2 linked regions of the Phytohabitans houttuyneae genome follow. The protein of the gene in region 1 interacts with the protein of each later gene in a pairwise test. Links are inferred from orthologs where the notes say so. Each region holds a gene or a part of one and is shown on either strand. Other genes may lie near its edges.

What was found.
Region 2: the proteins of rsfS (region 1) and Phou_RS20430 interact in binary tests that used the Escherichia coli proteins (3 or more experiments, as listed by UniProt). The link is inferred for Phytohabitans houttuyneae from one-to-one orthologs.

Annotation. Positions count from the first base shown.
Region 1 is NZ_BLPF01000004.1:602,546-606,995, forward strand. What follows is about bases 771-3,449. They hold rsfS (ribosome silencing factor), read left to right. Parts: upstream 771-1,757; coding sequence 1,758-2,141; downstream 2,142-3,449. Other genes in these bases: pepN (aminopeptidase N), read left to right, coding at 771-1,044; nadD (nicotinate-nucleotide adenylyltransferase), read left to right, coding at 1,111-1,704; Phou_RS45385 (histidine phosphatase family protein), read left to right, coding at 2,138-2,767; Phou_RS45390 (hypothetical protein), read left to right, coding at 2,890-3,204; Phou_RS45395 (DegV family protein), read left to right, coding at 3,283-3,449. Also shown: more of pepN, read left to right, coding at 1-770; more of Phou_RS45395, read left to right, coding at 3,450-4,122; Phou_RS55935 (helix-hairpin-helix domain-containing protein), read left to right, coding at 4,396-4,450. UniProt on the Escherichia coli protein: Functions as a ribosomal silencing factor. Interacts with ribosomal protein uL14 (rplN), blocking formation of intersubunit bridge B8.
Region 2 is NZ_BLPF01000001.1:4,427,975-4,432,745, reverse strand. Bases 958-3,957 are described here. They hold Phou_RS20430 (ATP-binding protein), read left to right. Parts: upstream 958-1,926; coding sequence 1,927-2,988; downstream 2,989-3,957. Other genes in these bases: Phou_RS20425 (DUF5682 family protein), read left to right, coding at 2,981-3,957; Phou_RS20435 (SWIM zinc finger family protein), read left to right, coding at 958-1,930. Also shown: more of Phou_RS20435, read left to right, coding at 1-957; more of Phou_RS20425, read left to right, coding at 3,958-4,771.

The DNA of each region.
Region 1 (4,450 bases):
GGGGTGTACGACGGCTCGGCGCTGCGCCTGCGCGTACCCGTCGATGTCGAGGGCGAGCGCACCGAGGTGGCCGAGCTGGCCGGTGAGCCGTTGGCCGACCTGCTGCTTGTCAACTCCGGCGACCTGACCTTCGCCAAGGTGCGGCTGGATCCCGCCTCGACCGCGGCGGTGCCCCGGATCCTGCCGGCGCTCGACGACTCGCTCGACCGCGCGGTGCTGTGGGCGACGACGCTCGACGCGGTACGCGACGGAGAGAGCTCACCCGCCGACCTCATCGCCCTCATCGTGACCGCGCTGCCGCTGGAGACCGAGCCGCTCGTGGTCGAGGGCGTGCTGGGCATGACGCGCGACCTGCTCGACCGTTACCTCGAGCCGGTGCCGCGGGAGATCGCGCTGCAGCCGGTGGCGATGGCCTGCGCCCGGCTGCTCACCACCGCGCCGCCCGGCGGCTCGCTGCAGCTCGCGGCCGCCCGCGGCCTGGTCGCCGTGAGCACCGACGCGCGACTGCTCACCGGCTGGCTCGGTGGCGACGGCGTACCGGAAGGGCTGCGGATCGACACCGACCTGCGGTGGGCCATCTGCTACCGCCTTGCGGTGCTCGGCGCGGCCGGCCCGGACAGGATCGAGGCGGAGCTGGCGACCGACCGGAGCGCGACCGGCGAGCAGTGGGCCGCCAAGTGCCACGCCGCGCTGCCGGAGGCGGCGGCCAAGGAACGCGCGTGGCGCATCCTCACCACGGACACCACGCTTTCCAACCGCCTCATCGAGGCGAACGCGGCGGGCTTCTGGCATCCGGAGCAGGCCGACCTGACTCGCTCCTATGTGGACAAATACTTTGCCGAGATGCCGGCCGCCGCGCGGTTGCGTACCCCCTGGGTGGCCGACCAGGTCGCCAAGAGTGCGTTTCCCCGCTACGCCGTCGCCGCTTCCACCCGGAAGGCGGCCCGGGCGCTGCTGGCCCGCGATGACGTGGAGCCCGGACTGCGCCGGGTGGTAATCGACGCGGACGACGACCTGCGGCGGGCTCTCGCGGCGCGCCGATGAGAGGGTCCCGCGACCTGCGACGCCCTTGTGTCACGTAGCCGATCGGCAGCGATCTACGATTCGGCCATGGCGGACGATACGCGCCGGATCGGCATCATGGGTGGCACTTTCGACCCGATCCACCACGGGCACCTCGTGGCGGCGAGCGAGGTGGCCAACCGGTTCTCGCTGGACGAGGTGGTGTTCGTGCCCACCGGCGAGCCGTGGCAGAAGGCCGACGTCCCGGTGAGCCCGGCCGAGGACCGCTACCTCATGACGGTGATCGCGACCGCCTCCAACCCGCAGTTTCACGTCAGCCGCGTGGACATCGACCGCGACGGACCCACCTACACCGTGGACACCTTGCGTGACCTGCGCGCCGAGTACGGCCCGAAGGCGCAGCTCTTCTTCATCACCGGAGCGGACGCGCTGCAGAAGCTGCTGTCGTGGAAAGACACGGACCAGATGTTCGAGATGGCGCATTTCATCGGGGTGACACGCCCCGGTTTCGCGCTCTCTGGCGACCACCTGCCGGCCGACACGGTGAGCCTTGTGCAGGTGCCGGCGATGGCCATATCGTCCACCGACTGCCGGGCGCGCGTCGCGATGGGCAAGCCGGTCTGGTACCTCGTGCCGGACGGTGTGGTGCAGTACATCGCCAAGAGGCGCCTTTACAGGTGATTTGTCGCCTTTACTGCTGCGCGGTACATGGGCGGGTGTGAGAGGCTAGTCGGGTGACTGCATCCGAGCGCGCCCGCGAGATGGCGCTGAGCGCCGCCCAGGCCGCCGCCGACAAGAAGGCGCAGGACATCGTCATCATCGACGTGGCCGACCAGATGGTCATCACGGACGCCTTCGTGCTCGCCTCCGCGCCAAACGAGCGGCAGGTGCAGGCGATCGTGGACGCGATCGAGGAAGCGCTGGTCAACCTGCCGGAAAAGGCCAAGCCGGTGCGGCGCGAGGGTGAGCGGTCAGGCCGCTGGGTCCTCCTCGACTACGTCGACATCGTGGTGCATGTCCAGCACACCGAGGAGCGCGAGTTCTACTCCCTCGACCGGTTGTGGAAGGACTGCCCGACGATCCCGTTCGTGGATCGCGCCCTGGTAGAGGCGGAATGACGCGTCTCATCGTCTGGCGCCACGGCAACACCGACTGGAATGCCACGGATCGCGTTCAAGGCCAGACCGACACTCCCCTCAACGACCTCGGTCGCGAGCAGGCGGAGGCGGCCGCGCCGCTGCTGGCGAGCCTGCGCCCGGACGCGATCGTGGCGAGCGACCTGCAGCGTGCCGCCGACACGGCCGCGGTGCTGGCCGCGCTGACCGGCCTGCCGGTGCGGACGGACGCGCGGTTGCGCGAGCGGTCGTACGGCAAGTGGCAGGGCCTCACGATGGCCGAGGTGGCCGAGCGTTTCCCGACCGAGCACGCCCGCTGGCGGGCCGGCGAGCAGCCGCAGGGCTGCGATGTGGAGACGCTCGACGACCTGGGCAAACGGGTGGGGCAGGCGCTTCAGGAGGCGGCCGACCAGGTGCCCGGCGGCACTGTGGTGGTGGCGACGCACGGCGGCGCGGCGCGGCAGGGCTGCGGTTTCCTGCTGGGCTGGCCGACCGAGGTGCTGCGCCGGGTGGGGCCGCTGCAAAACTGCCACTGGACCGACCTCGGCCACGACACCGTGCGCGGGTGGTGGCTGCGCGCCCACAACACCGGGCCCTCCGCTCACCGCCCCACGCCATCGCCCGTGTGAGGAACCACGCGCGGGTGGGTAACGTCGCATCTGACATGGGTATTCGCCCCGTACTCGCCGTTTTGGTGGCAGCCGCGCTGCTGGGTGGTTGTGCCGGCACCGACTCGCCCGGAGGTGGCGACGTGAGCCCCACTCCTCCGCCTTCGCCCTCCGCGTCCCCGTCCCCGTCGTCTCCGGAAGACCTGCCCACGCCCACGCCGTCCGGCAAGCCCTCGGGCTCCGCGGCGACGATCGAGATCAGCGGCACGGTGGTGGAGGGCGTCGAGATGGGCTGCCGCCTGCTCGACCAGTACCTGCTGCTGCCCGGCCCCGGCATCAACCGCGACGACCTGCGCGTGGGCGCCACGCTCACGGTCCGCGGGCGGGTGGAGCGGGGCATGATGACGACCTGCCAGCAGGGGACACCATTCGTGGTCACCGAGATCGTGTCGCGTTGACAGCCTGATCCGCTACCGTGCCCGCATGAGCGAGCGCGGCCAGCGAATCATCGGGCCCATTGCGGTCGGGATCGCGCCGTGAGCGTCGCGGTCGTCACCGACTCCACCGCGTACCTGCCGGCTGGGCACGACATCACCGTCGTCCCGCTCACCGTCGTGATCAACGGGGTCGAGGGCCGCGAGGGCCTGGACGCCACCTCCGCCGAGGTGGCCAAGGCACTCGGCGCGCGGCGGGTCGCCGTGACGACCTCGCGGCCGGCGCCGGAGCTGTTCGCCGCCACCTACCGCCGCCTGCTCGACGCCGGCGCGTCCGCCGTGGTGTCGGTGCACCTGTCGGCCGAGCTGTCCGGCACCGTCGAGTCCGCCACCCTCGCGGCGGCCGACCTGGGGGAGCGGGTCGCGGTGGTCGACGCCAGATCGACCGGGATGGGCCTCGGCTTCCCGGCGCTCGCGGCCGAGGCGGCCGCCGCCGGGGGTGCCGACCTTGATGGGGTACGCCGCGCGGCAACCGAAGCCATCGACCGCACCACCACGCTGTTGTATGTGGACACGCTTGAGTTCATCCGTCGCGGTGGCCGCATCGGCCCGGCCTCGGCGCTGCTGGGCACGGCGCTGTCGGTCAAGCCGATCCTGCACGTGTCGGACGGCGCGATCGTGCTGCGTGACAAGGTCCGCACCGCGAGCCGCGGCCTGGCCCGCCTGGTGGACCTGGCCGTGGAGACCGCCGGCGAGTCCGATGTGGACGCCGCCGTGCACCACCTGGGCGCCGGCGAGCGCGCGGCGGCGCTGGCGGAGGCGCTGGGTGAGCGTTTGGGCGGGCGGCTGCACGAGCGGTATGTGACCGAGGTGGGCGCGGTGGTGGCCGCACACGTCGGTCCGGGCCTGCTCGGCATCGTCATCCACCGCCGGCTCCCGTAGCGGGCGGGGCCTTGCGCGGGTCGCCGGCTTTGGGGCGCGCGGTGGGTCTTTGGGCTGGTCGCGCTGGTTGTTGGGGTTACGGCGGTCGTCGCGGTCCGGGCGGTGTTCGTGTGCGGTCGCCTGAGGTCGTACGGAGGTTGGGTGCGGCGGTCTGCGGACCGTCGTCATAGCAGGTTTGGGCTTGATCAGGGCGTTGTCCACAGGCGTCGCGGCCGTCCACAGCGGACCCCACGATCGACTCGCCGGCGACCCGATCCGGCCTAGCGTCGCGGCGTGCACGGGGCATCGAAAGACGAGCAGAGCGCGGTCCGGCAACGCCTTCATCGCC
Region 2 (4,771 bases), on another replicon or contig:
CCCGGCCGAGGTGGTGCCGGGCACGATCCTCGACGCCGACCTGTGCTGGCACCCCGGCAACCTCCCGATGCGCGCCCTGGTCGCCGAGCGGCACGGCACCGAGCAGCCCGAGGGGGCGCCGGCCGGGGCGGTCGGCGTGGCCGCGGCGCTCGCCGGCTGGTCCGCCGCGGTGGCGGCCGAGCCGTGGTGTGAAAACGTGCCGATGCTTCTCGGCGGCGTCACTCTCACCGACGACGGCCACGTCGTCGACGCGGCCGGTGACGCGATCCCGCTCAGCGCCGGCCACGACGAGCCCTGGTGGCTGCTCGCGGCGAGTGGCGGCCGGCCGGTGACGCTCGCCGGTGAGTACGGGCCGGGCGGCTTCCGCCTGCTCGCGGCCTGGGCCGACGGGCGGTTCGTGCCGGCGCCCCTCGGCCCGACCGGCGACCGGCGTGGCCCGCAGCTGCCGCCCGACCTGCTCTCCGCCGCGCTCGTCGGCACCGAGCGCAGACCACACAAAGCGGGTGCGGTCGGGCTCCTCGAAGACGCCGCGGTCGCCCTCGCGTACAACCGGGCCGGCGTGCCACCCGTGGCCGGGCGCAAGCCGATCGAGGCGGCGCCCGAGGAGACCAGCCCGCAGGTGCCGGTCGCCGCGGCACACCGGCTCGCCCTGCTGCTCAGCGACGGCGGCGTGCCCGGCGGCACCGAGGTGGCGCTCGGCCTGCTCGGCGACTGGCTCACCCACGCGGCCGACCTCGGCTACCGGGTGCCGCCCGAGCTGCTGCCGGCCCTGCTCGACGCCGGCCGGCGGCGCACCGCCCTGCGACCCGCTCTCGCCTCCGTTGCCGGCCGCCGCGGCGGCTGGCTCGCCGCACGCAGGGCCGACTGGCGCTACCTGCTGAGCGAGGCCACGGCGGATCCCGATCCGCAGGACTGGACCACCGGCACGCCCGGCCAGCGCCTTGCCTACCTGGCCGCGCTGCGCGCCAGCGACCCCGCCGCGGGTCTCGCGCTGCTCAGCGAGACCTTCGACGCCGAAGACCCGGACGACCGGGCCCGGCTGCTCGGCGCCCTCGCCACCGGACTGTCCACAGCGGACGAGCCGCTGCTGGAAAAGGCCCTCGACGACCGCCGCAAGGAGGTGCGTTCGGTCGCGGCCGACCTGCTCTCCGCGCTGCCGGGCTCGGCGCTGCGGCGGCGGATGGCCGAGCGGGCGCTGGCCTGCGTGCGGATCGAGCGCCGCACGCTCGGCCGCGACCGGCTGGTGGTCACGCCGCCCGGCGAGTGCGACGCGGGCATGCGGCGCGACGGCGTGCAGCCCAAGCCGCCGCGGGGCGTCGGGCCGCAGGCATGGCTCCTGGAGGAGATCCTGGCACGCACGCCGCTTGACACGTGGACCACCGCGTTCGAGCGCACCGCCGATCGGGTGCTCGACCTGCCGGTCGCCGACGACTGGGGGCCCACCCTCCACAAGGGACTCGCGCGTGCCGCCGTTGTGCAGCGCGACCCCGCCTGGGTCACGGGACTTGCCGACGAGATGTCCCGCCCGGTCAACAAGGACCTCGATCCGTACGACGAGGCGCTCACCGCCCAGCTCTACGAGGCGCTGCCGCCGCGGGAGCTGGCGCGGTACGCGGCACAGGCGCTCGGCCGCGACCCGATCCGCGCGCACCGCCTGCTCGCGATGCAGACCGGTCCGTGGACCGACGACCTGGCGGTCGCGGTGCTCGACGCGATCAAGGTGTTGGCCACCGGCGAGCGACACTCGTGGCACATCGGCGAGCTGTGCCGTACCGCCGCGCCGTCGATGCCGGTCACCTTCGCCGACCGCGCCGCCGCGCTCGCCGCCGCCCTGCAAGCCACCGACCCGCCGACCCGCCAGGCCATCGCCGTCGCGCAGCTGGCCTCGGCACTGACCTTCCGCCGCGAGATGTACGAGGAGCTTCGATGACGGTAATGCGACCGCACGCCGAGCAGCTGTTCGCCGACGAGTTGGCCGCGCTCGCCGCCGAGGACGACCGGCCCCGCCCGCCCGGCTGGCGGCTGTCGCCGCAGGCTGTGGTGACCTACCTCCTCGGCGACGGCGGCAAGATCACACCTAAGTACGTGGGTGCGCGGCGGCTCATGGAGGTCGCGGTGGCCACGCTCGCCACCGACCGGGCGCTGCTGCTGCTCGGCGTGCCCGGCACGGCGAAGACCTGGGTCTCCGAGCACCTCGCCGCCGCGATCTCCGGCGACTCGACGCTGCTGGTGCAGGGCACGGCCGGCACGGCCGAGGAGGCCATCCGGTACGGGTGGAACTACGCCCGACTGCTCGCCGATGGACCGTCGCCGGCCGCGCTCGTGGCGAGCCCGGTGATGCGCGCGATGGAGACCGGCGCCATCGCCCGCGTGGAGGAGCTGACCCGCGTCCCCTCCGACGTGCAGGACACGCTGATCACGATCCTCTCCGAGAAGACGCTGCCGATCCCCGAGCTGGGCGGGGAGGTGCAAGCCGCCAAGGGCTTCAACATCATCGCCACCGCCAACGACCGCGACCGGGGCGTCAACGAGTTCTCCAGCGCGCTGCGGCGGCGGTTCAACACCGTCGTGCTGCCGGTGCCGGCTTCCGCCGACGAAGAGGTCGACATCGTGGCGCGCCGCGTGGCCCAGCTCGGCCGCTCGCTGGAGCTGCCCGAGGTGCCGCCGGCCCTGGAGGAGATCCGCCGGGTGGTGACGGTCTTCCGCGAGCTGCGCTCGGGGCTCACCGAAGACGGGCGCACCAAGCTCAAGTCGCCGACCGGCACGCTCTCCACCGCCGAGGCGATCTCGGTCGTCACCAACGGCTGGGCGCTGGCCGCGCACTTCGGTGACGGCACCCTCCGCCCGCGCGACATAGCCGCCGGCATCGTCGGCGCGGTCGTGAAGGACCCGACGACCGACCCGGTCGTCTGGCGGGAGTACCTCGAGACGGTCGTGCGCGAGCGCGACGGCTGGTCCGCCTTCTACCGCGCCGCGCGCGATGCCTGAGCACTTCTACGGGGTACGCCACCACGGTCCCGGCTCGGCCCGGGCCGTGCTGCGGGCACTCGACGAGCAGCGCCCCGACGTGCTGCTCATCGAAGGGCCGCCGGAGGCGGACGAGCTGGTGCGGTGGGTCGCCGACGAGCGTCTGGAGCCGCCGGTGGCGCTGCTTGGCTATGCGGCCGACGATCCGCGGCAGGCCGCGTACTGGCCGTTCGCCGTCTTCTCGCCGGAGTGGCAGGCGATGCGGTGGGCGGGCGCGCACGGCGTGCCGGTGCGTTTCTTTGACCTTCCGTACTCCTACCGCCTGTCCCGCGCCGAGGAGGCTCAGCGGCCCGAGCGCCCGGCCGACCCGATCGGCGACCTGGCCCGGGCGGCGGGCTACGACGACCCCGAGCGCTGGTGGGAAGACGTGGTCGAGCACCGCGGGGCGCCGGCGTTCGAGGCCATCGGCGAGGCCATGGCGGCCATCCGCGCCGAGTCCGATGAGGACCCCGAGGATCTGGTACGCGAGGCGTACATGCGCGGTGTCCTCCGCGAGGTACGCAAGGTCCACGACAACGTGGCAGTGGTGTGCGGCGCATGGCACGTGCCGGCGCTGGCCGCCAAGATCACCGCCGTCCACGACGCCGCGCTGCTCAAGGGGCGGAAGAAGACCAAGGTCACGTTCACCTGGGTCCCGTGGACGTACGGGCGGCTGGCGTCCTGGCAGGGGTACGGCGCGGGCGTGCGCTCGCCGGGCTGGTACCACCACCTGTTCACCACCGAGGACGAAGTGGTGACCCGGTGGCTGGTGGCGGCGGCCGGCGTCCTGCGCGACGAGGGCGTACCGACGTCGTCCGCGCACGTCATCGAGGCGGTCCGGCTCTCCGAGGCCCTCGCCACACTCCGCGGCCGCCCGCTCGCCGGGCTCGCCGAGCTGACCGACGCGACCCGCTCGGTGCTCTGCGACGGCGACGAGCTGCGCGTGGAGCTGATCGGCCGGCGACTTGTCGTCAGCGAACGCCTCGGCGAGGTGCCCGACGACATGCCCGCGGTGCCGCTGGCCCGCGACCTGGCCGCGCAGCAGCGCAGCCTCCGCCTCAAGCCGGAAGCCTTGGAACGCGCCCTCGACCTCGACCTGCGCCGCGAGATCGACCTGGCCCGCAGCCGGCTGCTGCACCGGCTGCGGCTGCTCGCCATCCCGTGGGGTGAGCCGCTGGGCGGGAGCCGGGGCAAGGGGACGTTCCGCGAGGAGTGGCGGCTGCGGTGGCTGCCCGAGTTTGCGATCGCGGTCGTCGAGGCAGGTGGCTACGGCACGACCGTGCCGAGCGCGGCCACCGCCAAGGTCACCGAGGCCGCCCGCGCCGCGGAGACGCTGGCGCAGGTCACGCCGCTTGTCGAGGTGTGCCTTCTCGCCGACCTGCCCGAGGCGACACCGGCGGTGCTGCACGCGCTCGACACGCGGGCCGCGCTCGACACCGACGTGGCACACCTGATGGGCGCGGTGCCGCCGCTCGCCCGCACCCTGCGGTACGGCGACGTGCGCGGCACCGACGTGAGCGCCCTGCGCACCGTCACCGAAGGGCTGCTGGTGCGCATCTGTGTCGGCCTGCCCGGCGCGGTCGCGTCCCTGTCCGACGAGGCAGCCGCCGCGCTGCGCACCCACATCGACGCGGTGCACAGCTCGCTCGGGCTGCTCGACCAGGCGGAGATGCGCGAGCGGTGGCTCGACACGCTCGGCGGGCTCGCCGCCTCCGACCAGATCCACGGCCTTGTCACGGGACGGCTCACCCGCCTGCTGTACGAC